DNA from 3 places in the Nitrospira defluvii genome. Region 2 is predicted to be linked to each of the others. Evidence: riboswitches for the same ligand, from Rfam matches in the RefSeq annotation. Region 2 holds a riboswitch; each other region holds the start of a gene.
The links. Region 2 has a riboswitch for cobalamin ahead of KJA79_RS17835 (TonB-dependent receptor). Riboswitches for the same ligand answer to the same signal wherever they lie in the genome.
Positions count from the first base shown of each region.

Region 1: another riboswitch for cobalamin. It lies ahead of KJA79_RS15530 (TonB-dependent receptor plug domain-containing protein); the one in region 2 lies ahead of KJA79_RS17835 (TonB-dependent receptor).
Region 3: another riboswitch for cobalamin. It lies ahead of KJA79_RS15515 (ABC transporter substrate-binding protein); the one in region 2 lies ahead of KJA79_RS17835 (TonB-dependent receptor).

Region 1 is NZ_CAJNBJ010000017.1:88,798-98,339, reverse strand. Features, by position in the region: gene cobD (threonine-phosphate decarboxylase CobD) at 1-147, opposite strand, end outside; gene cbiB (adenosylcobinamide-phosphate synthase CbiB) at 144-1,100, opposite strand; gene cobS (adenosylcobinamide-GDP ribazoletransferase) at 1,097-1,858, opposite strand; gene cobT (nicotinate-nucleotide--dimethylbenzimidazole phosphoribosyltransferase) at 1,863-2,918, opposite strand; gene cobU (bifunctional adenosylcobinamide kinase/adenosylcobinamide-phosphate guanylyltransferase) at 2,932-3,489, opposite strand; gene KJA79_RS15550 (cob(I)yrinic acid a,c-diamide adenosyltransferase) at 3,473-4,069, opposite strand; gene KJA79_RS23355 (cysteine-rich CWC family protein) at 4,137-4,352, opposite strand; gene cobO (cob(I)yrinic acid a,c-diamide adenosyltransferase) at 4,349-4,975, opposite strand; gene KJA79_RS15535 (cobyrinic acid a,c-diamide synthase CobB) at 4,950-6,365, opposite strand; gene KJA79_RS15530 (TonB-dependent receptor plug domain-containing protein) at 6,373-8,355, opposite strand; cobalamin riboswitch at 8,384-8,610, opposite strand; gene KJA79_RS15525 (ABC transporter ATP-binding protein) at 8,686-9,542, opposite strand, start outside.
Region 2 is NZ_CAJNBJ010000017.1:576,057-585,598, forward strand. Features, by position in the region: gene KJA79_RS17825 (GNAT family N-acetyltransferase) at 1-32, shown strand, start outside; partial or broken gene KJA79_RS17830 (hypothetical protein) at 102-392, shown strand; gene KJA79_RS17835 (TonB-dependent receptor) at 502-2,529, opposite strand; cobalamin riboswitch at 2,585-2,782, opposite strand; gene KJA79_RS17840 (HoxN/HupN/NixA family nickel/cobalt transporter) at 2,791-3,591, opposite strand; gene KJA79_RS17845 (cobyrinic acid a,c-diamide synthase CobB) at 3,598-4,974, opposite strand; gene bluB (5,6-dimethylbenzimidazole synthase) at 4,971-5,702, opposite strand; gene cobA (uroporphyrinogen-III C-methyltransferase) at 5,699-7,171, opposite strand; gene cobM (precorrin-4 C(11)-methyltransferase) at 7,161-7,952, opposite strand; partial or broken gene cobJ (precorrin-3B C(17)-methyltransferase) at 7,963-9,212, opposite strand; gene KJA79_RS17875 (cobalt-precorrin 5A hydrolase) at 9,209-9,542, opposite strand, start outside.
Region 3 is NZ_CAJNBJ010000017.1:78,853-88,394, reverse strand. Features, by position in the region: gene KJA79_RS15520 (FecCD family ABC transporter permease) at 1-794, opposite strand, end outside; gene KJA79_RS15515 (ABC transporter substrate-binding protein) at 791-1,888, opposite strand; cobalamin riboswitch at 1,895-2,132, opposite strand; gene KJA79_RS15510 (SemiSWEET transporter) at 2,243-2,500, opposite strand; gene rpmB (50S ribosomal protein L28) at 2,661-2,852, shown strand; gene KJA79_RS15500 (hypothetical protein) at 3,078-3,443, shown strand; gene KJA79_RS15495 (glycoside hydrolase family 26 protein) at 3,665-5,065, shown strand; gene KJA79_RS15490 (GDP-L-fucose synthase family protein) at 5,120-6,082, opposite strand; gene gmd (GDP-mannose 4,6-dehydratase) at 6,085-7,092, opposite strand; gene KJA79_RS15480 (NAD-dependent epimerase/dehydratase family protein) at 7,202-8,215, opposite strand; gene KJA79_RS15475 (FAD-dependent oxidoreductase) at 8,252-9,542, opposite strand, start outside.

The DNA of each region.
Region 1 (9,542 bases), 490 kb from region 2:
TGACCTCGAGCGTGTGAGCATCCGGAGGACAGCCGGTGAGGGGCCTAATGGATTAATGCTTGCGCTGAAATCGAGCAATCGATCGGGCGCTCGCCCCACATCACGAGCAGCGCCGTACACATCTCCGCCGTGGACCGTCCGCGTCATGATACCCACAAGGACAACAAAGCAAAGAACAAACCGAGCGCATAGATGACCAGCATGATGCGGGTTGCGCGACCGATATGTTCGGGAGTCACCTCCCCCGGACCATCCCCGAGCAACTCGGCATCATGGGGAACACCGTCGTAATAATTCCGTCCTCCGAGTTGCACACCCAACGCACCGGCCATGGCAGCCTCCGGCTGTCCGCTGTTCGGGCTGGGATGCTTGTCACCGTCCCGATGCAAGATGTACCAACTCTCATGGATGCGATGCCATTGCCCGGTGGACAAGCCGGCAGCCAGCGCGATGAAGCCGCCCGTCAATCGAGCAGGGACCCAGTTCACCACATCGTCAAGTCGGGCGGAGGCCCAGCCGAAATGTTCATACCGCTCATCGCGATGGCCGATCATGGAGTCGAGCGTGTTGACCGCCTTGTAGGCCAGCGCCAGCGGCGCGCCGCCGAGCGACAGATACACCAACGGGGCGATGATCCCGTCGGAGGCGCTTTCGGCGATGGTCTCGACGGTCGCGCGCGCAATCTCGGGCTCCGTCAACGCGGCGCTGTCGCGCCCTACAATCATGGCGACCGCCTTTCGCGCTCCCGCCAAATCGCCGGCCGCCAAGGCGCCGGTCACCGCCTGCACATGGTCATAGAGGTCGCGCCCAGCCAACGTGGTAGAGGCCAGGCCTATGCCGACGGCCTGGCCCAGGATTGGGTGCAGCGCAGCAGCCTGCCCGATCACCCACGTGGCTGCGCCATAGACGGAGGCGGGCAGACCGAGCGCCAGACAGGCGCCGGCAAGCTGAAGAGCCTGCTCGCTCCGGCAGATGATGCGGATACGATGATCGATCCAACCGATGACTGCGCCCATTCCTCGCACCGGATGGGGAAACCAGCGGGGGTCTCCCAGCGCGATGTCGAGCACCGCCGCGAGCGCTAAATCGACGCCCGTCATCGAGTCATCACCAAGATCGGCACCAGCAGCAGAAACACAATCTCAATCAGCTCATTGGTGGCACCGAGCAGATCACCGGTCACGCCGCCGAACCATTTGCGACAACCCTGCCGTACCAGCACAACCACTAAAGTCCCCAATGCCATGGTAGCCAAGGCCGGAACCGGGCCCAGACCTGCCGTTAAGGCCACGGCCAAGACCAGCGTCGAAAGCAGGACATGGTGCCATGACAGATTCGTGAGGAACGCCGACGCCAACCCTCCATCGCGTCGCGCATAGGAAGAGGACCAGGCCACACACACCATCGCCCAACGACCCACCGCCGGCATACAGAGCAACATGGGGAAACGCCACGACTGGGGTAGGGCGAGCAAGCCGGCATACCGCAGCAGGAGCGAGAGAAAAAGGCCTGTCGCGCCGAGGGCACCGACATTCGGATCGCGCATGATGCGCAGCCGGTCGTCTATCGTTCGGCCCCCGGCTAATCCATCGACCGTATCCGCAAGCCCGTCTTGATGCAACCCGCGCGTGAGCAGCACCAACAGGACGATCAGCAGGACGTTCACCACCTCGGCCGTCAGCCACCAGCGCAAGACCTGATCCACCAGCGCCAGGAGCCCGCCGATCATCAGCCCCACCGTGGAATACCAGGCCATGGACGCCGCCAGCTCATCTGCCGTCGGATCATGATAACGGCGGCTGATCGGGATCGCCGTCAGAAAATGCCAGGCGAACACGAAGGGTCTGGTCATCGACATGATCTTAGTCACGCTGCGAAACGCCCGCTTCGTCAAAGGTTGCCATCTCGGTGAGAATCTTGATGGAGGCTTGTACCAGCCCCATGCCAAGGCAGGCCCCCGTACCTTCACCAAGCCGCAGGTCGAGATCCAAGAGCGCCGTGAGGCCGAGGTGATCTAAAATCGCCTGGTGCCCCCGTTCAACCGATCGATGCGAGGCGATGAGGTAGTCTCGGCAGAGCGGCTGGATCCCCACGGCAATTAATGCAGCTGCACCGGCAATAAATCCATCCAACACCACCGGGACCCGCGCCGCCGCAGCCCCCAGGATCAGCCCGGCCAATCCGGCAATTTCCAGTCCGCCCACCTTCGCCACCACATCGACCGCATCAGCCGGGTCTGGACGATGTCGATCCAACGCGTCTTGAATGACCTGAATCTTATTGGCGTGACCGGCTTCGTCGATGCCGGTGCCACGTCCCGTGACCTCGGCCACGGCCCGACCGGTCATCACGGCCGTGATTGCGGCGCTCGGCGTCGTATTGCCGATTCCCATCTCGCCGGTGCCGATGAGCCCAATGCCCTCGCACGCCGCCTGGGTCGCCAGATCGATACCGATGTGCAGCGCCTGCGCTGCTTCTGTTCTGCTCATCGCCGGTTCGCGCCGGAGGTTCCTCGTTCCCCGCATGACTTTTTTCTGGATAAGGCCAGGAACCATTGCGAAGTCATGGGCCACCCCGATATCCACCACCCGAACCTCAACCCCGGCATGCCGCGCCAACACGTTCACCCCGGCGCCGCCCCGGAGAAAATTCAAGACCATCTGCGGCGTGACTTCGCTCGGATAGGCGCTCACGCCCTCCATTGCTACCCCGTGATCAGCAGCAAACGTGAACACGACCCCGCGCGGCACATTCGGCTTGACGTCGCCGGTGATGGCGGCGTACCGCACCGCGGTCTCTTCCAGTCTCCCGAGACTGCCGAGGGGTTTGGTCAACCCGTCCAAGCGAGCTTGAGCCTTCGCGGCACTCTGCTGATCGACCGGTTGAATCTGCCGCACCACCTCATCGAGTGTCATCACGTCGTGCTCCTGTTTATTTCAGCCTAAGCGATTGTCCGGCGATGACAAAATAGACTTCGTCGGCCGCAGCGGCAAACTGCTGATTGATTCGGCCCGCGAGGTCACGAAAAGCGCGCGCATCCCGGCTGGTCGGCACCAATCCATATCCCAGCTCGTTGCTCACCAGGACGACCCGAGCCGGAGTCCGCCGAATCGCTTGTATCAATTCGTCCACGGCGCTGGTCAAATCTTTCCCGACAATGCGGCGGCCGCAGACATTGCTCATCCACAGGGTCAGGCAATCCACCACAATCGTGCGATACCCGGAACCCTCCGATCGAAACCAATCGCCCAACGCGCAAGGAACTTCCGCAGTGGACCAATCAGCCGCCCTGGTCGCACGGTGCCGATCGATACGGGCCTTCATTTCGCCATCGAGTGCCTGCCCGGTCGCCACAAACGCCTTCGGTCCCTTACGACCGGCCTTGTCCAACGCCACCTGGCTTTTTCCCGAGGCCGCTCCTCCCAGGACTAGAATGAGACGAGACTGGGAACGCCGGCGCGGTCTCCCTGACTTACTTGCCGGGGGCATCGGTCTCACGCTGCCACAAAAATTCCGGTTCCCCCTGCGTCTTCGCGACCCAGCGCGCCATGACAAACAGGGCATCACTCAATCGGTTCAGATACTTGTTGAGCACTACTGAGACGTCCTCTTCCCGGCTCAGCCGGATGCAATCGCGCTCGGCCCGCCGACAGATGGTTCGCGCTTGATGCAGCGTGGCCGAAACTTTGCCACCGCCGGGCAGGATAAATTCCTTGAGCGGGGCCAACTCCTCCTGGCATCGATCGATCATCTCTTCGAGCTTGGTCACATCGCCATCGGTCACCTTCGGCATGTTGGGAAAGGTCTGGCCCGGAGCGGTCGCGAGCAGACTCCCGACATCGAATAACTTATTCTGAATCCAACGCAGATCAGCCTCGAGTTGCGCGGAGGCGGGAGACGCGCTTCCTCCCTCGGCGTTCATCGCCCGCACCAACCCCACCGACGCATTCAGCTCATCGACCGTGCCATAGGCTTCGACTCGCAGGCAGTCCTTCCACACCTGCTGTCCCCCGGCCAACCGGGTCTGCCCTGCATCACCGGTCCTGGTATATACCTTGGTAATTCGCATGCTTCTATCCTTTCACACCAGAGCACTGATTTCCGACTCGAGCTTGGAGAGGCATCCCAGCGACACGCTAACCTGGTTGATTCGCCCCGGACGTCCTCGTTGGCCCAAGTGTCCCATCCGCCACCTGCTGCAAACAGACGGGGCAAAGGCAGTCCTTAAACCGCGCAGCGATCCAATCCATCTGCTGTTCGGTAATACCGATTTTCCCGCACCAGCATTGATACCCGACACATTCGAACGGCTGCCGGCAGTGCTCGCAGGTCTTGCTGACCGGACCTCTCAAAACTCCACCCCCGCCTGAGCTTTGATCCCTTTCCGAAAGGGATGTTTCACTTGCTTCATTTCCGTGACCAGGTCTGCCGCTTCTATCAATTCTTGCGGAGCCCCTCGGCCGGTGATGACCACATGTTGCATAGAAGGACGCGATAACAAGCGCGGCAGCACCTGGTCGAGATCGGCGTACCCGTGCCGGAGCACAATGTTGAATTCATCGAGAATCACCATTGCATAGGAAGGATCCAGCAAGAACTCACACGCCTTGGCCCAGGCCTCCTGGGCAAATCTCGTATCGCGCTCGCGATCCTGTGTTTCCCACGTATACCCCTCGCCCATGCGAAGAAACGTCACACGCTCGCCGAATGACCGGAGCATGCGTTCCTCTGCCGTGTCGATGGCGCCTTTGATGAACTGCACGACCGCCACCTTCCTCCCATGGCCGAGCACACGCAGTGCCATGCCAAGCGCGGCAGTGGTCTTGCCCTTCCCCGCGCCGGTATGGACGATCAGCAAGCCCTTCTCTTCCTGTGCCGCTTCAATACGACGGTCCACCGAAGCCTTCAGGCGCTGCATGCTGGCCGTATGGTTGTCCTGCTCCGTCATCTCAGGCCGTTCGCGCAGGTGCCACATCCCGGCGCGCTCGACGCGCAGCTCCGAGCAGATGCCCCACCACATCAGGGCAACTGCCGAAATGCTGATGACTATACAACGCCAGCGTCTTTCGCCTCATCACCCCGTCCGGTCCAACCGGCTTGCCGTCCGCATCCGAGAGCGCGCAGACATACTGCAGTTCGCCCGTCGGCTCCAGCAGCGAATAATGGAACTCATGCCCACGCAGCACCGTGCCCTCCGGACCAAGCAGACAGGGCTGTGTCAGCCGCACGGTTCGATACCCCAGCGTCATCCCGGCCTTCCGCATCACCGCCTCAGCGGATATGACCCCGACCATCTCATGTCGGTGTCCCGCCATATCACGGATTGCCTGTGTCAGATACATCAGACCGCCGCACTCGGCATAAATCGCCCCGCCCCTCTCACTGAATGCACGGATCGCGGATCGTATGGCAGCATTGGCCGCCAAGGCCTCGCCGTACAGCTCCGGATACCCGCCACCGAAATACAGCAAGTCCACATCCGGTATGGTGGCATCACGCAAGGGCGAAAACAGGACAATCTCGGCCCCCGCCGCCTTCAGCATCTCCAGGTTGTCCTGGTAATAAAAGCAGAAGGCTGCGTCGTACGCCACCCCGACCCGCACTGTCTGCGGTTGGCTCACCGACAGATCCAACGCCGGCTCAGCCGGCAGCACGAGGTCGTCTGCCGATCGTGCCAGCGCGATGACCCGATTCACATCAATCGTCCTTGTCGCGGACTGTGCCAGTCGGGCATAGACCTCACCCTGCCCTTCTTCGATTGCGGTTCTCAGGCCGAGATGCCGGTCGGCAATGGCCATGGCCGGATCCGGCTCCAGGTACCCGACCACCTCCAGATCCGTGGCTGATCTCACCGCATCTCGCAGCAATCGGTAATGCCCCTCACTCTTTACCCGATTAAACAGGACGCCGACGACGCGCACAGCCGGATCGAACTTGGCGTACCCGAATGCCATGGCCGCGGCCGAACGGGCCATGGCACTGCCGTCGATCACCAGCAGCACCGGAGCTTGGAGTTGCTTGGCCAACTCGGCCGTACTGCCCTTATCCTGTGTCGGCGAACTTCCATCGAAGAGCCCCATCATGCCTTCGATGATCGACAGGTCCGCGTCAGCCGACGCGTGTGAGAATATCGCTCGATTCACGGTTTCGCCAAGCATCCAGCCGTCGAGATTGCGCGACGGCCGACCGGTCACTACCTGGTGATGGCCGGGATCGATGAAGTCCGGCCCGGCCTTACACGGCTGCACGACCAGACCATTCTCCTTGAGCGCCGCCAGCAGTGCCAAGGTGACGGTGGTTTTGCCGGCACCACTGTGGGTGCCGGCGATGATCAATCGAGGACGATGCATCGGTCGTGCGCTCACGCTCGCCTCACGACTTTCCCCCGAACGTGACCCGAACGCCGCCGAAAACCGACCGGATCGGCGTACCGGCGCTGGCGATTTCTTCGTACTTCTCATTGAAGAGGTTCTCGGCCCGGAGATAAGCCTGGAGTTGCTTTGTGACATCGTAGGTGACCGCCAACGACCACACATCAAATGCCGGAAGAGGTTGCCGATCTCCGGTGGTGTTGTATCGCGAGCCCACATACCGACCGATCAACGTGATCCATAGGGGGTCGATGGGCTGGTAGCTGATCGTGGCGCTCCACTGATCGGTGGGCCAACGCGGCAAACGACTTTGGCTATCCAGATCGCGCGTGAGCGTGTTCGTGTATTGGGCCTGCAGAATGAGGCTCTTCACGAACCGTTTGTCGCTTGAGTAGGTATACGAGAGTCCGGCCTCCCAGCCTTTGGTCGAGGCTTCCCCAAGCTGCTGCGGGCAGAACCCGAAGGTACTGAACGGCGCGCAAAAGACCGGATCGAATGTGGTCGTGATCAAATTCCGATACCGGTTCCAGAACAACCCTCCCGTGAACTTGATCTGCTTGGAAAACAGATACTGATCGATCCCCACATCCATACTCTGACTTTTTTCAGGCCCGAGATTGGGATTGCCAAAATTGGGGAAATACAGCTCGTTCATGCTGGGCGCGCGAAAGCCGGTCGAATACCCGGCGCGGAGCTTGGTATCGGTTTCCTTCTGGTAATACCCCGCCGTAAGTCGATACGTGGTCGCATCGCCGAAGACGTTGTAACTATCATGGCGAATCCCGGCTGTTGCGAAGACTCGATCCCAGAGATTGAACTGGGCTTGCGCAAATCCGGCGTGGGAACTCAGGATTCGATTCGTGAGCCCGCTGTCGTTCTCACCCTGCTGCTCCCGAAATTGATAACCGGCGCTCAGCAGCAACAATTTGGTGATCTGCACGTTATGCTGCCATTCCAAGCGGTTGGAGAGCACACGCGTTTCGTTCGGATCTCCGAATGGGGTGCTGAAGGCACCGCTGACCAAGCTCCGTTGCAACGTGCCGGGGAGAAACAGCGAGGCCTCCTGAGATCGGGCGAGGGTCAGCTTCTGCGTCCACCAGCTCGTCACCGGCTGCTCATAACTCCCGCTGAACACATATTCCTGGCTCCGGATCTTCGAGCCGTACACGTCGCTCGGCGCGGTAGCCGACAGGTTGTCCAGCTGCACATCGGAGTTCATCCAACGCATGCTGAAGTCCAGCCGCCCGTCATGCGGAAGATCGACGCCGATTCGCCCCGAACCCTGCCAATTGCGGTACGAATCCCGCTCCGTCGCCCCCCGCCTGTAATTGACGGCGGAAAAGGAAGACATGTCCCAGCGGGACAGGGACAGGCTATAGTCGACGATCCCCTGTTTCCCCGAGACGGATCCCCCCTCACGGATGGAGGCGAACGATCCATACTCCATGAAGCCGGTCGCGGAGAGCGGCCCCTGTCCCTTCTTCGTCACGATATTAATGACCCCGCCCATGGCGTCGGAGCCCCACAACATACTCTGCGCGCCGCGAAGGATCTCGACTCGTTCGATATTGTCGGTCGTCAGATTGGCGAAATTGTAACTACCGACGGTGGCGCTGTTGACGATCGCGCCGTCGATCAGCACCAGGGTCTGATTCGCCCCGCCGCCTCGAATCTTGGCCGTGACCTCGGTACCCGGCCCGCCGTTCGAAAACATTGCCACACCCTGGGCTAACCGAAGCGCGTCCACCACGCTCCTGATGTTCTGTCGTTTCATGTCCTGCGCCGTGATGACCTCGACCGCGCTGGTCACCTGGCTTACCGGCAATGGGGTTTTGGTGGCCGAGACCACGACTTCCTCGGCCTGCACGACAGGATCAGACTCCGGGGGCTCGTCGGCAACCGCCGCTGCCGTCCACACAGGCGGGACACGTATGACACACAGCAACACGAACAAGACAGACCATGGCCTGAGACGTACCAACATCCTGACACTCCCTTTCGCTCGAAGGGATCAGTCGTAACAGCCGTCAGTTGGGTCTCCTGACTTACGGATCGTCGCGGCTCCGCGCCTTCCCGACCGAAGAAGTTCTCAGCACTCAGCTTTCAGCAAACAGCTTCACGCTGATGGCTAACGACTTCCTCGAACAGTGGCTCCGTGCAGAGTCACTCCCCGCTTACAGTGGCGGCACCGTGATGGATTTGCACCATCTTCCCCGACGCTGACGGCGTCTTCCTGACACTCCGTTCTCCAATGATGACGCGCCCCTTCTCTTCCCACGGGTGGGCCGGCGCGAACCCCTCCCGCAACATCCGATCACCCTTTGAACGACATCCCTTGCCTCGGCAACGTGATCCGAGGCAATCCCGACTGCGGATGCGCATCGATCAAGACCTCGCAGCCATATACCTCCCGCAGCACTTCGACCGACATGACCTCGGCGGGAGCGCCGACCATCCGCACCTGCCCCGCCCTCAACATGGCCACTCGATCGCAATACTGACTGGCAAGGTTCAGATCGTGCGACACGATCACCACCGTCAACCCGCGCTCGTCACAGAGTCGGCGCAGGGTCGAACAAATGCCCAACTGGTGCTGTAGATCCAGAAATGCCGTCGGCTCATCGAGCAACAACACTATGGGCGCTTGCGCCAATGCCCGCGCAATCATAGTGCGCTGACGTTCTCCTCCGGACAGATCGGTGACGGCGCACCCGGCGAGATGCGCAATGTCCATCGTGGCCATGGCCTGCGACGCCGACTGACAATCCTCTCGATCTTCCCAGCCGAAGCCCAGGCTCCATCCCGACCGCCGTCGGTGGGGAAATCGCCCCATCAAGACCGTCTCTGCGACCGTGAACGGAAACATCTGCGGGCTGTCCTGCGGAACCACCGCGACGGACTGCGCCACCAGCTCGTGAGAGAGGCTGCGCAACGGTCGTCCGAACAGGGCGATCTCCCCTTCCTGTGGCACAGCCAATTTCGCCAATAGTTTCAGCAACGAGGTTTTGCCGGACCCATTCGGCCCGACGATGCCCAGGATCTCGCCTTGTGCGACTTCCAGCGTCACATCTCGAAGCACCCAGGGCTCTCCCTGTGGACGCGAGGCTCCGTAACGGAAATGCACCCCGCGAACCGCATAGGCATGGTGCACCACCGGACCTGACTCTAGGT
Region 2 (9,542 bases):
TCCTAAAAGACCTTCGAACGCTCTTTCTATAAGACGCCCAGGCCTTCCTTTCCTTGACCTCGCTACCGTGAACACACGACGCACATGGCAATCTCCGAACCGCGATCCTGTCGCTGGCCAAAGCCGCGGGGATCTCGAAGCGGATGACACATCACATCCTGCGGCACTATAACTCCACGCATAACCGGCAATTAGGCGCGAAAGATTATGAGGTTATGGAATTGCTCGGTCAGCAGTCCACCAAGATTCATACAATCTACACCCACGCTGGATGGCAGAACATCGTCGACGCAACAGCCCGGCTGGGCGCGTCGATCGGACAGGATGGGTTGTCCGCGTGGTTGTCCGCGAGGATCCGCGAGGCTGAAACACCAGAGTCATTAGAGGCTTAGACGGCCGGCCACAGCCGGGCAAGGGCTCATGGTTCTCCTAAACCTCTATAGGCATCACCTCTTCCCTCACGCGGAAAGACGACGCGTGCCAGTATGCACTCGCTCACAGTCAATAATGCCAAGCCAGGCCTACCGATACAGTCCGTGGGCCGCCCGGTGTGAATTGAAGCCCATTCACCGGCACTGCATCCGTAGTTAACTTGGTTTCATAGGCTAATTGGGTCTGCCGCCACGAAACATCGAAGATGTTTTGAATACTGAGAAACCCTTCCATACGCTGCCACCACCCCTTCGACTGCGGGCGGTAACGAGCCACGAAGTTGAAGATGGTCCAGGCTTGGGCGTTGATACTGCGATCCTGCGTCAGCGGTCTGGCTCCCAGATGCACCATCTGCAACGACATCGCTAATCCTGTCGGAAGACGCGCCGTCAATTCGCCGCGTCCGGTCATGGTCGGGGCCTGAGGGATCGGATTGCCCGTCTCGCGAAATTCCGCAGTGTTCAGTGTAGCGCTTCCGGAAAAAGACAGCCAGTCCAGCAACTGGATCCGGCTCCCAAGATCCATGCCGTAGCGGCGGGTGGCACCAAGGATCTGTGTGGTTCCCAGGTTGCCCTGATAGACCAGTTCAGAGGTCAGGTCCATGAGCCAGAACGACGCCGTGACCTCAAGCCGATCCCACGGGCGAGTGCGAATCCCCACTTCATATGCCGTCGCCTTCGGTAAGGCCTGCACATTCGACGCACTTACCACGGCTCGTGCGTCGTTACTGTGAAAGCCCGTACCAGCATTGAGAAAGATCTCCGTGCCTGCCCAGGGGCCAAGAATGAGGTTTCCCTTCGTCGTTGTGATCACAGCATTGACGCTCCCGCTCGGGTTCTGTGGACACCCGGCCTGGCAGAGATTCCGCACGTTGAATTGAAAATAGTCCGCTCGCGTTCCGCCCGTCAGCCTCGCCCAGGGTGCCGGCTGAAACTCCAATCTCAGATAGGGCGAATACGAGGCCTCATGAATCCGGCTATCCGACGTAGTTCCCAGCGGGACCCATTGCCGCTGGGTCCCCAGACGAACCTCGGCATCGTCCCTGCGGGTCTGCACGCCGACGGTGACGGAGCTTTCAACATTCAGCAGCTTCCCGCTTTGGCGATATCCCACCTCTCCGCCATAGACATAGCGCCGATCGACCTGTTCAATCCCATCGCCATTCACCGGATCGGTGAGAAAGAACGTGAAGTCGGACACAAGATTCAGGGCATAGTACTGAAGATATGTCGCAGCAAATACAGTCCCGCCTGACGGAGTATCGTAGCGGTAGCGCACATGGCCGGTAGACCGTTGGGTTCGACCTCCCTGGTAGGGATCGACCGAGCCGAACCGGCTCAACAACCCGGACTCCACGGTCCGCAGTGGAATTTCTCCAGGACTATTCCAGCGGCCTTGGTAGTAGGTGCCGATGATGCTGAGTTCCGAGTGGGCGGTCGGATTCATCGTCGCTTTGGCTAATCCGTTGAGCCGGAGGGCTCGGTTGGGATTCACAAACGGGCCATCGGTATAAAACCCTTCGAGCGCAACCAGCGAACGGACCTGATCCTTCGTGGGCGAGAACATCAGCAGATGCCGCTGCGTATTGAATTGTCCGCCTGAGGCCTGCACCACCCCTTCCTCCACCATATCCCGTGTCACAAAGTTCACCGCCCCCGCCGTGGCAAAATCTCCGAACTGGACTTGATAGGGCCCCTTATGGGCGTCGATGCGCTTCATCGTTTCAGGAATCAGGAAGTTCAGATCGAGATAGCCCTGACCGTGGGCATGACTGCGAAGATTGAGCGGCATGCCGTCCAGAAACCCGGCCAGATCGGTCCCGTGGTCGGCATCGAAGCCACGGAGCAAGTAGTTATCCGGTTTGCCTGGCCCACCACCCGGGTTGGTGGTAATGAGGCCCGGAACCAGGCGAAGCACGTTGGCAGGCCGATCAACGGCCTGAAGCTCGAGATCCCGCTCCGTAACGATATGTTGAGAGGCGGCTTCGAACGCCGATTCTTGCGTCCCGGTTACGACGACGTCGGGCAGGATCAGAGCTTCATCCGCATCATCGGCCCGACCGACTGAACTCCAGAACAACGCAGAAACAACGATCATACGCCCAAGGATTTGGGCAAACACAACTCATGCCCCTTTGCTCTCGAAAGGTTTGCATAAAGGATCCCAGCACCCAGGTCTCCTGACTTTCGGCTCGTCCTACTTTCTGCGCCTTCCCATCCCATAGGACAGTGGCTATGCAGATTTCGTCCCCGATCACAGTTGCGGACCAGTGGCGGCTTTTCACCGCGCTTCCCTTGGGGTACGTGGGCTATCAATTCATTAGATAGAAAAATGTTCCGCTAGAACGCCTCCTTTCAGTTACGCCACCTTGCACTTGACTTTCACTAAGGCTGCCATAAATGCCAACAGCACCGCCCCGAGCACCATGAGTGTGAGACCCATGTCGCTGATTGGCAAAGCAAAGGAGGTGGGCTGGAGCAGTTTGATGATCCCGATAACATAGGCTAACCCCACGACAGTCAGCGTCATCATGCGATTCCCCTGGAGAGCCATCCTGGTCGCAGCCAGATACATCCGTCGCACAACAAGTCCGTTGAGTGAATCTGTGACGACCATCCCCAGGCTGAATGCCACTCCGATGAACAGCGCGCCCAGCAGCCCATAGCCCATTGTGCCGGCCAAGGCCCAGGCCGACATCTGGCTGGCCGTCTCAAACCCCAGCCCGAACAACGCGCCAATCGGCACGGCGCTCATTGGATGAGTGATGTTGAGCAACTGCCTTGGCAGGAAATGGCCGATGACGCCGTGGCTTGGAGCCGTGGCGCCAACCGGCAATGTGGCCAACCTCGCCAGATTCAAAGTCCCGATGGCGAATAGAAGAAGGGCTGACAGGACACCGCTGACTTGCAGCACGGAATGGCTGAACGATTGCAGATACTCTGCCGCCAACGCGATCAATCCCGCGATCAACAAAACGGAAAGCGCATGCCCGAACGCAAACCAGGTCCCCACCCACCGGCTCATTCTCGGATGCCGATCCACCGAGGCCCTCGTCATGCCATCGATGGCCGTAAGATGGTCGGGATCGGCGCCATGGCTGAGCCCCAAGGCAAACGCGAGACCGAGCAAGGCCCACAGATTGCCGTCAGCAGGATTCATAGTCCCTCACGACACCCTCTTGGCATGGGCCACACAAGCCTGCACAAATCCCTCGGCCAGGAGCGGGTTCGAAGCCCAATGGGCGTGCACATAGGACACCAGCGTATTGCCCTGACGATACCCCTCTTGAAAGGCCTCGCCTCCGCGGCGGCGGCGCACATGGTAGGCACATTCGACTTCCGCCGTGAATCGAAAGTCCGAATAGCGAAATTGATGTCCGCGAAATCGCAGACCGGACGGACCGAGCATCGTCTCGTCCTTCGTGTCCACCTCGACATAACCGAGCGCCTGCAAACGGTCTTTCATTTCCGCTTCGCCTGGAATGAGCCCCACCATGGGATGCAGCGTGCCATCGAGCGTCCTGATGCCATTGGACAAATACATGAGGCCACCACATTCGCCATAGATAGGCCCTTGGGCCTCGGCAAACGCCGCTACCTCCTTGCGCATGGACTGGTTCCGGGACAGTGCTTCGGCATGGACTTCCGGGTAACCGCCGCCGAAATACAGGCCATCCACATCCGGCAAGTGCGCATCGTGAAGGGGGGAAAACCGTACGAGCTCCGCACCCAGACCCTCAAGACGACGGAGATTGTCGTCATAATAGAAATGGAACGCCTCGTCGAAGGCGAGACCGATTCGACAACTGACTCCCTCCCCGACGATCCGTGCCGTCGCAGAAATTTCAGGAAGAGCCGGCGCGGATTTCGCTAACGCGATGATCGCATCGACATCACACCACTCGCTCACCCGATCACCCCAGGACACGAAGACACCCTCCGGGACCGTCGCCCGGTCTGCGCTATGTAAGCCCAGATGCCGGTCCGAGAAAGCCAAGGCTGCTTCCTTCGGCAACCCGCCCAGGACGGGGGGCTTCCCCTCCGTCACCTTGCGAAGCAAATCCAGATGCCCTCGGCTGCCGAGCCTGTTACAGATGAGGCCGGCGATCTGAAGATCTGCGTCGAAAGTCGAAAACCCTCTGGCCAGTGCCGCAATGCTGCGGGCCATGCCACCTGCGTCGCAGACAAGCAGCACCGGCGCTTGAAGCCACTTGGCAATCTCGGCGGTCGAGCCTTCGTCGCTGGTCGGCGATGCGCCATCGAAGAGACCCATCACCCCTTCGAGAATCGCAATGTCAGCTCCCTGCGACGCGTGCATGAACGTCGAAAGAACCGCCTCGCGCCCCATCATCCATCCATCGAGATTGTGGCAAGGCGCACCAGCCGCGCGGACGTGATAGGTCGGGTCGAGATAATCCGGACCGCACTTGAAGACGGCCACCTTCAGTCCCCGCGCGCGCAAGGCCCGGACGAGCCCAACCATGACAGTCGTCTTGCCGACGTTGCTGGAAACCCCGGCGATAACAAGCCGTGGAATCGTCACGAGTCGATCTCCGTCGGCGTGGCTTTCGCTCCGTCGATCCGGCTCGTTTCCAGCGCACGGAGCAGATCCGGCCTGGGCCGCTCGTCCCACTGATCATGAAACACCAACTCATGCAGTTGCAGCCTTGGCAACCAGCCGTTGCTTTCGAAAATAGGCCGCTCGGGGAAACTCTCCACGAACCCGACGCAAAGATAGGCAACCGGAATGATCCGTTCAGGAATTCCGAGGATCGTGCGGAGGACTGCCGGCTCCATGATACTCACCCAGCCGACTCCGACCCCTTCCGCCCGCGCGGCCAGCCAGAGATTTTGAATCGCACAGCAGGTGCTATAGACAGCGGTTTCCGGAATTGTATTCCGCCCGATCACCGTCGGCCCGAACCGTTCCTGGTCGCAGGTGACACAGATGTTGAGCGGCGAATCAAGAATCCCCTCCAGCTTGAAGGTGAGATACTTCTCACGGCGTTCCTGGTCAAACATTTCCGCTGCGCGCAGCCGTTCGGCCTCGACATGGGTGCGCACCTTGGCACGGATCTCGAGATTCTCCACCACGAGAAAGTTCCAAGGCTGGGACAGCCCAACTGATCCGGCCTGATGAGCAGCCATGAGGATGCGAGCCAGCGTTTCATCCGGAATGGGATCAGGCAGAAAGGCTCGCATGTCGCGGCGGCGCGTGATCGTTTCGTACAGGCCCCGGCGCCAGGTTTCGGGAAAGGCATGATCCGTCATAGTTTCCCTACCATCGACACCACACAAGAAACCAGCGCTGCCACCGTATCCTCTTGCGCCAACGCGACAGACTGCGCTCCACATTGGCGCGCCGCTTGTTCGGTCTGCGGCCCGATCGCCGCCATCGGCACCCCCAGCAAGGCCTGACCGAAGTCGCCAAACAACACAGTGCGAGCCGCCGAGGAGCTGGGCAGCACCACAAGATCAATCGACGGCAAGGGCCCCATCGGCAACCGATGCACAGACCGATAGGCCGCCACCGCTTCAACCTCTACTCCAGCCTTCGTCAATGCCTCATGTAAGTTCGGCCGGCCTTCCTCCGCTGTCACGAGAAGCCATGGCCCCTTCTGTAAAACCGCCGACTGCTCGTTCACCGCCTCCTGACAAGCGCCACGTAACGTGACGGCAGGTGCAATGCCATGCCGTGACAGCGCCTGCGCCGCCGACTCTCCGACCGCGATGACCGGCAGGTCGAGGGCTGGGACATGCGACAAGACCGCCTCAACCCCGGCGGCACAGCCGAAGACAATGCCGCGGAATTCATGGCACCGAGCCAGAGCGGTCTTGATGGACGCGCCTCCGTGTAACGAGGCCGCTTCGACCTCGGGGATTTCCAGCACCTCCGCGCCGAGCGCACGGAGTTCCGCTGCCATCGCGGAGCGGCCCGGACGCGCGCGCGCCACGAGCAGCCGCCGACCCGCCAACGGGCGGCGCTCGAACCAGGCAATTCGTTCACGCACTCCCACGACGTCGCCGACGATGACGAGGGCCGGAATGGCAAGATCGACATCCCGTATTTTTCCTGGAAGGGTCGCCACGGTTCCGACAATCACATTTTGTTCGGGAGTGGTGGCGGAGGCGATATAGGCAGCGGGAGTCTCCGCCGAGCGGCCAGCCTGGATCAATCTCTGTAGGTTCGCCGACAGTTTTCTAGCCGCCATGAACAACACCAAAGTGCCCTTGCCGCTGGCAGCCTTGGCCCAATCAGTAAGGCTCCGGCCCCCCTCGACATCGTGGCCGCTCAGGAACGTCACGTCGGAAGCATGCAGGCGATGCGTCAGTGGAATGCCCGCATAGGCTGCGGCGCCAAGAGCAGATGAAATCCCTGGAACGATCGTGCAGGGAATGTCGGCTTCCGCCAATTCTTCCGCTTCCTCTCCGCCCCGCCCGAAGATCAGCGGATCTCCGGCCTTCAACCTCACGACCGTTCTGCCGGCCTTGACGCGAGCCAGCACCTCCGGATGCAATCGATAGCCGATCGTCCCCTCGCCATGACGGCGGCCCACCGGCAGCAGTTCAGCCTCCGGATTGACGAGAGAAAGAATAGCTTTCGAGACCAACTCATCGTAGGCCACGACATCGGCCGCACGCAGCAATTCCAGCGCACGGACCGTGAGCAAGCCTGGATCGCCCGGTCCCGCCCCGACCAGATACACCATGCCTCGTTGAGTGGCAGGCTCAGTCGGCACGCTTCTCTCCTGGCTTCGTGACCGCCGGCTCGCCCTTCCGGAACCGATGGGTAAACTCCGGATCGTACAACTTGGAATTGGCAAACTCCGTCGCCGTCAGCACACGCCCCACCAACACCATCGAGGTCGAGTTGAGCTTGGCCGCCTTGGCCTTGTCCGTAATGTCCGCCAAGGTCCCGGTTACGATCACCTGATCCGGCCAGGAGGCCTTATGCACGATAGCCACGGGACAATCAGCCCCATACGACGGGGTCAAATCGCACACGACATCCTTCAAGAGTGTGATGCTCAGAAAGAGCGCCAAGGTCGCTTGATGCTTCGCCAGATCTTCCAGTTTTTCCCCCGCCGGCATCGAGGTCCGTCCCTCAGCCCTGGTCAGGATCACCGTCTGGGACAATTCCGGGAGCGTGAGTTCACGGCCCAGCGCCGCAGCAGCAGCGGTAAAGGAAGAAACGCCGGGAATGATCTCGTAGGCAATACCCAGCTCCGTCAACCGGCGCATCTGCTCGGCGGTGGAGCCGAAGATCATCGGGTCGCCCGTATGGACCCGCGCCACATCCTGATTCGCGTCACGGGCCGCCACAATTACCTCGATGATCTGATCCAGCGTCAACCCGGACGAATCCATCACCTTGGCATCGGGCCTCGCACGGGCGATCACGTCCTTGGGGACCAGCGAACCGGTATAGAGCACGACCGGACAGGACGAAATCAGCTCCGCGCCACGCAGCGTCAGCAATTTCGGATCGCCCGGACCTGCGCCAATAATATAGACACGCATCAGCACTCCTTTACGTACACTTCAATACAGTCTCTCGCACAATCCGCCAAATCTCTGCCGGGATCTCTCCCAGCCACCGCGCGTCGATTACTCCAGCAGGCGCGGCGCGGTGTTCTTGCTGAGGATCGGTCACCAGCCGCCAGAGGCGATCGCTCACCGATCCATTCCGCTGAATGACGAACCGATCGACTAACAATCTCGCTAAGGCGTCTCCCTCGACTGTCATGGTCAGGTACGGTTGGGGCACCTGCACCGGGCGAATGGCTGACAACTTGATGAACGGACAGGTCAGAGCATCGATCACGCCGGGATTCTCGAACCCCACCGCGACAAAATCGCAGGGCTCCTTGGGATTGCCCACCAGAAAGAACTGTCCTTCCGTCTCAGCCAGAATGGCTCCGGCTAACCGTCCGACCTTCGCCATCAGTCCACCTCCGAGGCCGGAGGTACAACAAGTGAAAACCCAGGCCTCTGACCAGGAAGCACCGCCCCGTCAAAACTGTACTTATTGGTGTAGCCGCGCGGCGTCACCATGTAGCCCTCGAAGAGAAAAGTGTTGCTCGACCCAACGATCACGGTCGTCAACATCCCGATCTCATAATCCAGAAACGTATCCAGGTCGGTCAGAACCACATGCTGCATCTCGCGATAGGCACTCTTGATCAGAGCTACCGGCGTGCTCCCGTCGCGGTGACGCCGGATAATCGCCTGCGCATCCACGATCTGCCTCGTGCGTCTGCCGCTGGCGGGATTGTAGAGACCGATCACGAAATCCGCGCTGGCCGCCGCCTCGATCCGTCGCTCGATCACCGACCAGGGCGTCAGCAAATCCGACAGCGAGATCGAACAGGAGTCGTGGACCAACGGCGCGCCAACCAACGACGCGCAGGAGTTGAGCGCGGTCATCCCTGGGATGAGGCGAAGCTCCGGCGAATCGTCTCGCGTCCAACCAATTTCTTTCAACACCTGAAAGACCAGGCCTGCCATGCCATAGACCCCCGCATCGCCGGACGAAATCAGCGACACAGTGGCACCATCTCTCGCCCGTTCAATGGCGGCGCGGGCACGGCCGATCTCTTCCGTCATCCCGGTCTTGATGATCTCTTTCCCTTCAAGCAGGTGGCGGACAAGCTTGATATAGGTGCTGTAGCCGACGACAAGCTGGGACTCGGCAATCGCCTTCAAGGCCGCCGGAGTGGCATGGTCCTGCGCACCCGGCCCGATGCCCACGACATAGAGAATTCCCTTTGCCTCGCTCATAGGCTGCCCGCCTCCATCGGCCGTTTCACGAAGGTCCGCCGTGCCACGGCCAAGGTCATCGATCGGCCCGCTCCCGGCTCCGTATAAATCTGCTTGGGAACGAGAAGCTCGTCCACCCCTGCCGCAAGTAATGCAGCTGGCTCAGACACCCCGCGCGAACCGACATGCCGTTTCACCGTCTCCGAGGGATTCAGGATGCCGGGCATCACGTCCAGTTGCTCCGGCGGATAGGTCCGCAGCGGCCAGCCATATTTCTCGCTCAAGGCCAGCAAGGCCGGCTCATCCTTTTTTACGTCGATGGTCGCCAGCTCGTTGACGGATTTGAGAGAA
Region 3 (9,542 bases), 500 kb from region 2:
ACCTGCTTGAAGAGCAGCATCAGCCCGATCAGCAGATAGCCGGACAAGGCCACCAGCACCGGATAGGCCGGGGCGGTGAGCGACCCCATCAACCACGCCATCATGCCGAACGACCGATTCGGCTCCATGATGGAAGTGATGAACATGATGAGCGCGGAGAAAATCGCATTGAGGATGACCCCGGTCAGGAGCACCGAGTGAATCGGCAGACGCTCATGGGTCGCCGCCATCCGATAGATCATCGCGAGGGCCACCAGGCCGCCAATAAATCCGCACACCGGCAGGATCGACAGCGCCAGCACCGTCGTTCCGATGCCGAACAAGACAGCGACGGCCACGCCCAAGGCCGCCCCGCTGGAGACACCCAGCACATAGGGATCGGCGAGCGGATTCCGAAGCAAGGCCTGCAACGCCACGCCGACTGAGGCAAGACAGCTCCCCACCAGAAATCCGAGTGCGACCCGCGGCAGCCGGACCTGAAACAGAATGACGCCGGCCGTGTCGACCATCTGCTCGTCACCCGGTCGACCGAACAGCAGCAACGCGAAGAGTCCGAGGATGCGCCCCACCCCGATGTACTGAGTCCCCAACTGCAGACACACGAGAGCCAACAAGCCTGCAACGAGCGACAGTACGGTCATCACGCGCCACCAGCGCGCCGGTGTGAGGATCAAGTCCTGAACCGGCGGGTCGCCTGCGACCGTCGGCGGACCAGATGGCAAGGGACCGGTGGACAAGGTCGATGCAGTCAAGGCGTGCGCGGGAGGCATGGGGTGGCCGGCTGCTGGCATCATGGCTGTACGGGTACCGGTTCCGACGCGAAGGCTTCGGGGTGGATCGCCCGGGCCAACGCCTCCAGCCCTTCCATGACGCGCGGGCCCGGGCGGTTGAGAGCATCGGCCGACACGTCGCGAAGACGGTTTTCCCGAACTGCGGTCACCGTCGTCCAGCGCCTCCAAGCCTCCTGCTCACTTCGCGGCACGGTTTCGATCGACCCTCTGGGGAACAACAGGACTTCGGGATCTTCCTTCAACACCGTTTCCATGGTAAGACGCGGATAGGGCGCCTTCGCCTCCGAGGCGATATTCAGTCCACCGGCAAGCCCGATCATCTGGTGAATGTAACTTCCCGGACCTACCGTGATCAGCGGTTGGCTGTTGATGACGTACAAGACCCGAACGCGTGCTAGATGTTCGGTTCTGGCGGTGAGTTCCGCCATCCGGTTGCGCATCGCCAGCGTCATCGCATGGGCGGCCGTGGAGCGATCAAAAATGCGCCCCAACGTATGCAGATGCGAAAAAATACTTTCCAGCGACGTCGCATCCAAGAGCAGCACGGGAATTTTCAGTTCTTCCAGCTTGGCCAGGACATTCGCCCGATGAAACTCGCGAGGCGCGACGATCAACTCGGGTCGAAGCGCGATCAGCGATTCAAGGTTGGGATTGGCGTAGCCGACCTTGGATTTCGTCTTGGCTGCCTCTGGAAAGTTACAAAACTCGGTCACCCCGACAATCTGCTCATCCAGCCCCAACGCAAATAGCATCTCCGTAATGCTGGGCGCCAGCGAGACGACTCGCGCGGGCGCCTTGGCCACATAGAGTTTTCTCCCCGCGTCGTCGACAAACGTGCGCGGCGTAATATTGGCCATGAACGGCATGCCCGTAAGGATGCCTTGTTGACGGCGTTTCATCACCGCATCATCCTCCGGAGATTGCGCAAACGCGAGCGATACACAGGCGAGCAACACATAGCAGACGACTCCAAGAATTCCGGTGAGACTTCGGCGAACGGGGATCGGGCGAACGGCGAGCAAATAAAAAATCCCCAGGGCCAACGTGGAACCCTGAGGATTACCCGCACCATCATCCTCGCCTATTCCCCAGCCCACGAGGGAATAAAGGGTCTTCCTCGGGCAGGTCTTCTGGCTTATGGTTCATCCTACTCCCCGCGCCTTCCCATCTTCGAAGCGATCAGCTCTCAGCGATCAGGCATCAGCTGTTGGCTGAATGCTGGCTGCCGATAACCGACGGCTTTCCCAGACAGTGGCGCCTGCGGGTTTCGTCCCCATTTACAGCGGCGGGACCGCGAGGGCTTTACACCCTCTTCCCTTGACCCGAGGTGTCTTGAAACGCGGCAAACTCTAGGAGAAGATGGCCGATCTTGTCAAGAGGAGGCGCGAGCGGAAGCCATCGAGGAGATATTCCCACGGATGCCGCCGTCGTCTGACGCGCAGGAAAAAGCGCTACGAGCGGTACCGAAGTTTGAGGATGAGAATGGCGAGAGTTAAGACAAGCGTGACGAGGTTCGCGAGGATGATGGGAAGGGCGCCGAGAAGCAAGCCGTACACCAACCAGAGAAAGACCCCGGTCACAAAAGTGAGCAACATGCCCAAGGACACGTCCTGCGCGGAGCGGGTACGCCAAGTCTGCTGGAGTTGGGGGATAAAGGCAATCGTGGTGAGGGTACCGGCGAGCAACCCCACGAGCGTGACCACATCCATGGATGGAACCTCCGTGACGGTGAAGGGCCTTGCACAGGAAGGAGGGCATCCACAGTGGAGAATTCACCCCGGCAGCTTGTCTTAGCCCGTGGGGCTATGGTAGCATTTCGCTCCGTTCAGCACTAGTCGTTGAAAGACGCCGCAACAAAGGAGTAGGTCCGTGGCATTTGCTTGTGATCTTTGTGGGAAGAAACACCAAACCGGTAACAACGTCAGCCACGCGAACAATAGGACGAAGCGCGTCTTCAATCCCAACTTGCAACGCGTGAAAGCACTCGTCAACGGCTCAGCCTTACGCATTCGCGTGTGCACCCGCTGCCTGCGTTCCGGCCTGGTCAAAAAAGCCGTCTGATCACCTGCTGCCTGTCCTCGCTCGTTCTCTCCAGGGCTAGATCTTACGCTCGTGGTCTGTCTGCTCGACTCTCCCACACATAGAACCCTATCCGCCACACGTACTCGATACCGCCACGCCGCTTCCCGGAAATCAACTCACAGAAGACGACTGTGTCGGATCAGTGTACAATCCGATCGCACTCACGACAGCACTGGGAAGATTCCCCTCGAACCGGGAGGCATCATGACTCATCTCCGTCACATACTCGGTCTCATGGCCATCGCCATCAACGTCGTCGCCTGCAGTCATCTTCAAACAAAGGAAGGGGCGTACCTCGACTCCGCGAAAGGTCGCGCCACGCAAACAGAGGTGAAGCAGGCTCTCGGCGCGCCCAAAGCGGTTCGAAAGGGCGAGGAAGGCGAGGGCGTCTGGGTCTATGAATTTCGTGAGCAACAGTCCGGCAACCGCTATACCCCGCCCGGCACCTGGTGTGAGGAATACCTGCTCACCTTCGATGACAAGGCCGTGCTGCAAAAGTGGAAACAGGTCTCCCACTTCCACGGAGGCGAGCTGATGCCGACGGAATGTATTCCGGGGATAGAACCCTAGAAGTAGTGGGCAACATCCCGTCTCGCCTTTCTGCCCAGGAGCCGATGATACGGAACTACCGCCTGCATGGTCCTGCCCGCAGTTTGTACAAGAATGTGCCAACCCGGAGACACGTCAAGATAAAAACATCACCTTTTATGGACATCTTGGAGCTCAAGACGACCTCCGCGCATGGTACGACGCTTGCTGAGTATCAACCATAGATACTCGGAGGTATTATCGTGAAAACACACATTGCCGCTATTCTCGCACTAAGTTTTCTATCTGGCATCTGGATCTCTTTCGACTCTGTCTCACCCGCAGAAGCCCAGAACTGGCTTTACCGCAGAAAACGCCAAGTGCAAACACAACCGCCCCCCACCCCTCCAGCGAGCCAGACTGCGACCTCCCGTGACTACTCGGTGCTCAAGATCGCCCCTCCGCCAGCAGCGGGTCTTTATATCGGGCAGTATGAATGGGTGCAGAACGACATCGCTTCGTTTGAATCGGCCAGCGGCCGGAAAACTGCGCTCTGGTCGAGGCACCGCGGCACCTGGGCGAACGGGTACGATGCGGCCGGGCAGCCGCATTTCGATGTCGCAGCCGCGAATCTTGCCTGGCAGGAAGGAAAGGTAATTGTCGTTCAGGCATACAACATCCATCCGGCACCGGGTGAATCCGAGGCGCCGGATGGGTTCACTGTCGACAAGCTTCTCAGCGGCGTCTACGATGCAGAGCTTCGAAGATTTGCCGGCGAGCTTCGTCAGTACGGCAAACCGACATTTTTTATCTCTGGGCGCGAACCCAATGGAATCGGAGCAGATTATTTCGGGGGCTTCGGTCCGGCAGGAGACAAGTCGCTGCAATGGGCAATCGAAAACAAGCGCGGTTTTGCGGAGTTCAACCCATCCTCCCTGCCGTATAGTTCACTCTATACCGATATCGGTACGCCGCAAATCTGCGACGGGGTTGAACGTCTCAAGGCGGCACAACGCTACTACTACGATTTTTTTGTTCGCCGCGAAGGTCTCAGGTTTCTCACATTTGACTCTATGGGATGGTCTGTGAACCAACTAAACCAGATCGACTATGACGTCGCGGATCTGCCGGCCACGGTCGACAAGGCGTACGCAAAGCAACTGCTTCAGAGCTGCCACTCCTTCGCCAACTTTTACCCCGGAGACCAATACGTCGACTGGGTGAGTCTCGATTTTTATATGATCGATTATTACGCAAAGGACTGGCCCGGGCTCACCCAGGACTACGTGGTCCCCGTTGAGAATCACTTTGCCGCACTGGACGCTGTCCTGCAAGAGGTGAAGACGGTCGCGCCATCCAAACCAGTGTTCTTTATGGAGTTAGGATTTCCCGACGGCACTCAGCAGAATTCGAGTTGGGCGGCCCAGAAAATCGCGGCGGCCCTTCCACGTATCGTTTCCGGCTATCCGCAAATTCATGGTTTTGCGTTGTGGTCGGCGCATCCCTCATGGATGGTCCCCGGGGTCTTCCCCTACGACTGCTTAATTCGCCCTGGAACGCAGCAGGCAACGGCGCTGAAAAATGCCGTCACGAATAATCCTTCGTCGTTCCTCTCCTGCGTCTACCTCTCGGATGGAAAATTACATCCGAATTGTGTGAACTAGCGAAGCCGGGACAGCAGGTTCTCGCTACGTGGACATGAGAGGAGGCATGCAGAGTCAGAAGACAACTTCACGGATACTCCGCCTATTGGCTTGAAACCAAGAGACGGTTTGCCGGATCCCGTCGACAAACGCCACCGACGCCTCGAAGCCGAACAGGCGTTTGGCTCTACTCACCTCAAGGCACCGTCGCGGCTGTCCATTTGGCTTTGAGGCATCCCATACAATTCGGCCGGAAAACCCCACTGCCTCGGCGATCAGCTCAGCAAGCGTCTGAATCGTGATCTCATGCCCCGTGCCGACATTGACCGGCTCACTGCCGTTGTAGTGTTCGGCGGCAAGCACAATCGCGCGCGCCGCGTCATCCACATGCAGAAACTCGCGTGAGGGTGACCCATCTCCCCATAGGACGACCCGATCATCCCCCCGCTCCTTCGCTTCCACGCATTTTCTGATTAAGGCGGGAATGACATGCGACGTCTCCATGTCAAAATTGTCCCCGGGACCATAGAGGTTCACCGGAAACAGGACGACGGCGTTGAAGCCATACTGTTGCCGGTACGCCTGGGCCTGGACCAGCATCATTTTCTTGGCTAGGCCATATGGTGCGTTGGTTTCCTCCGGATAACCGGCCCACAGATCCTCTTCGCGAAACGGCACGGGCGTATGTTTCGGATAGGAGCAAATCGTACCGACGGCCACGAGTTTCTCCAGACCTCGCTGACGGCCAACCTCGATCAACTGCGTGCCCATCATGAGATTGTCGTAAAAGAACCGGCCGGCATGGGTTTGATTCGCTCCGATCCCACCCACCCTAGCCGCGAGGTGCAGAACCAAATCCGGTGTCGTGTCTGCATACATTCGCCGGACAGCCCCGATATCAACAAGGTCATAGTCTCGACTTCTCGGGACGAGAATGATGGTACGACACCCCTGCCGCCGAAGCTGAGCCACAACCACCGAGCCCAGGAAACCTGATCCACCAGTCACGACGACTCGTTTGTCGCGCCAATAAGACATCCTTATCGGGCTCCCCTCGTACCATTGAGAATTGCCCGCTCGACGTGAAGATCGGCCTCGACCATCATTCTGATCAATTCACCGAAAGACACTTTGGGTTCCCAGCCCAACACCCGCTTGGCCTTCGACGCATCCCCGATCAGCAGGTCCACTTCGGTGGGTCGATAGTAGCGTGGATCGATTTTCACATACCGCTTCCAGTCTAAATCGAGATAACTGAAGGTCTGCTCCAGAAATTCGCGTACCGTATGCGTTTCACCCGTGGCAATCACGTAGTCGTCCGGTTGCTCGGCTTGCAGCATCATCCACATCGCCGTGACGTAATCGCCGGCGAATCCCCAGTCCCGCTTGGCATCGAGATTTCCAAGGAATAACTCGTGCTGAACGCCCAATTTGATACGAGCGGCAGCGCGAGTGATTTTCCGGGTGACAAAAGTCTCTCCCCGTCGAGGCGACTCATGATTAAACAAAATGCCGCTACAGGCAAAAAGATTGTAGGCCTCGCGATAGTTGACTGTAATCCAATGGGCATAGACCTTGGCTGCCCCATACGGACTACGTGGATAAAAGGGTGTGCTCTCCCGTTGGGGAATTTCCTGCACCATGCCGAACATTTCACTCGACGAGGCCTGATAAAACTTCGGGTGAATGCCTGATTCACGAATCGCTTCCAATAGGCGAACCGTCCCCAATGCTGTGACCTCCGCGGTATATTCGGGGACATCGAAGCTCACGCGCACATGGCTCTGCGCACCCAAGTTGTAAATCTCATCCGGTTGAATCGTGCGTAGAATTTTATTCAGTGAACTCGCATCGTTCAGATCTCCGTAGACCAGACGTAACCTCGGTTCAGCGACGTGCGGATCCTGATAGATCGCGTCGATCCGGGCGGTATTGAAGGAACTGGAGCGCCGGATGATGCCATGCACTTCATATCCCTTCGACAACAACAGCTCTGCGAGATACGATCCATCCTGTCCGCTGATGCCGGTAATCAATGCCTTTTTCACGGTGTTGCCTCACTCCGCTGTTACAACCTGAATACTCCGACTGACTGCGCTGACGGCACGGACACAGACAGCACGACGATCAGCGCTGCCTGCAACCCCAGTCGTCTCCCTATCCTCGTCCCACGCCTTGTAGGATCTGTCGCTCACACCACGCGTAGGTCTGCTCAAGTCCCTCTTGAATACTCGTCTTGGGCGACCAATCAAGGAGGGTGCGCGCCCTCGTCCAATCTGCCGCCCGATCGACATCGCCTTCCGGCTTGCTTGTGTCGAACCGAATATCGATCTGCTTACCGGAAATCGCACAGACCCGCTCCGCAATTTCCTTGATGGACGTGCTGTAATCGGGTCCGATTTGGATGACGCCTCGATTCATGCCCTTTGTGGCAACGGACACCAGCGCATCCACAATATCGCTCACGAAGACGAATGCCCGACGCTGTTTTCCCGAACCCCACACCACGAATTCTTCATCCGGATATCGAATGGCTTTGCGAATGAGAGAAGGAATGACCTGCGACTTTTCAGGCGACATCTCGCAGTGCGGGCCATATACGTTGTGGAAACGGAGAATACCGATGTCGAGCAACTTCTCCTTTCTGGCCAAATCGCAGCCCATTTCACCCATCAGTTTGCTCCACCCATAGGAGGATTCCGGTGAGGCGGGATAGACATCGTCTTCTTTGAAGGGCGGCGGATTCAATTTGCTCTGACGTTCAGCGGGATAACTGCAGGCAGTCCCGACATACACGTAGGACGAGGCATGATTCGCAATGGCCGCCCGTAACATATTGGAGTCAATGATCAGATTGGCGTTAAACAACGAAAATTGGTTGCCGAACACATAGTTGATGCCGGCGACCACATCGGCCAGGTGATAGACCACATCCTGCCCTTCCGTCGCTCGTTCGCAGTTCCGATAATCCGCAAGATCCAGTTCAAGAAACCGGTGCTCCAGATCAATCACCGGCACACCGTCCTCGGCGAGCAGGTTCGATTTCTTGCCCCGCCAGAGATTGTCCGCGACCGTCACCTGGGCGCCCTCGGCAGCAAGACGGGCCACGAGATGAGACCCGATTTGTCCAGCCCCTCCGGTGATAAGTACGCGTTTGTTTTTCCAATACATGGTGCTCCCCTTTCCCGCGACAATAAGTTCTCCGTCTCACATGAGGCCCGAATGTGTCCCCTTCAGATGATCCGCGACGCGCAGGGCCATGGCGACGATCGTCAAGGTCGGATTCGCGTGACTGGACGTGGGAAACACCGAACTACTGGCAACGAATAGATTGGCGATGCCATGCACTCGACCTTGTTCGTCGACCACCCCCAGTGAAGGATCGGCCGACATCCGTGTGGTTCCGATGTGATGTCCGAGTACGGCCTTCACGTCCCCCATCAATTGCGACACATCGTCTCCAAGATATGTCAGGTAGCCGCAATCTTGCCTGCGAAGTTCTTCGTCGAGAAGCTTGTGCGCACGCTGCACGCTCGCTCGATCCTGCTCGGTCACCTGAAAGTTGAGCCGCAACCGCGGCATGCCCAATTCATCCTGCACGTCGTCCAGCGTCACACGATTGTCACGATGAGGAATTTGCTCGCTCTGAAAATACAGGTAATACGTATTCGACCGTGACCGCATGAGCAGAGAGGGAATACGCCGCCTCTGAAGGAGTCGTTTCCGCCCGAATTTGGGTAACACCGACAGAGCCTGAGGTGACCCCATCAGGATGTTCTTCAGATGCCGCCAGTACAGCGCATACTTACCTGTCCCCAGCTCCTCCTGCTGTCTTCCACCCAACAGCCGTTTCAGCAAAAAGGTGGCCGACAGCACCGCATTACCGTGGTCAGGGTCACCGAGCAGCGGCCGATCCAATAACATGTAGAGATTCAACAGCTCATGACGCCGCTGAGCGGCCTCGGAAAAGCCGATCCGTCGACGGCAGAAGACACCCTGTGGATCCGCTTCATATCCGAACATCACCTCTTGCCCAGCCGTAAGCGTGATGCTCGCAATCACCCCGTGAATGTGCGACATATACCCGCGCCCCAGCCAATCCGAATGGTTCCCGATGCCATCCCGATATACGCGTCGAGAAGCCAGCAACAGGCGCGTGGTTTCCAACCCGCCCCCTGCGAGTACGATGATTCGTGCGCGGACCTGAAAACGCCGGCCTGCGAACGTTGCCACTTGGACGGACTCGATGCGGGTGCCGTCCGACGAAGCCTGCAATTCGACCACCGGTGCGTGAAGCATGACGCGCACCTGTTCCGCTCCAGCGAGATCCGCTCGATACGCTTTGCCGAATTGCGTCGGCGGGCTCCACCGCTCAATGCCTGAGGTGCAGACCACCCCGTCTTCAAAGCTCGGCAACATCGAAGGATGTGCACCGGGAAGCGCCGTGGCTACTTGATAATCGTACTCCCCGCACTCACAGTAGACATGCGCGCGACGA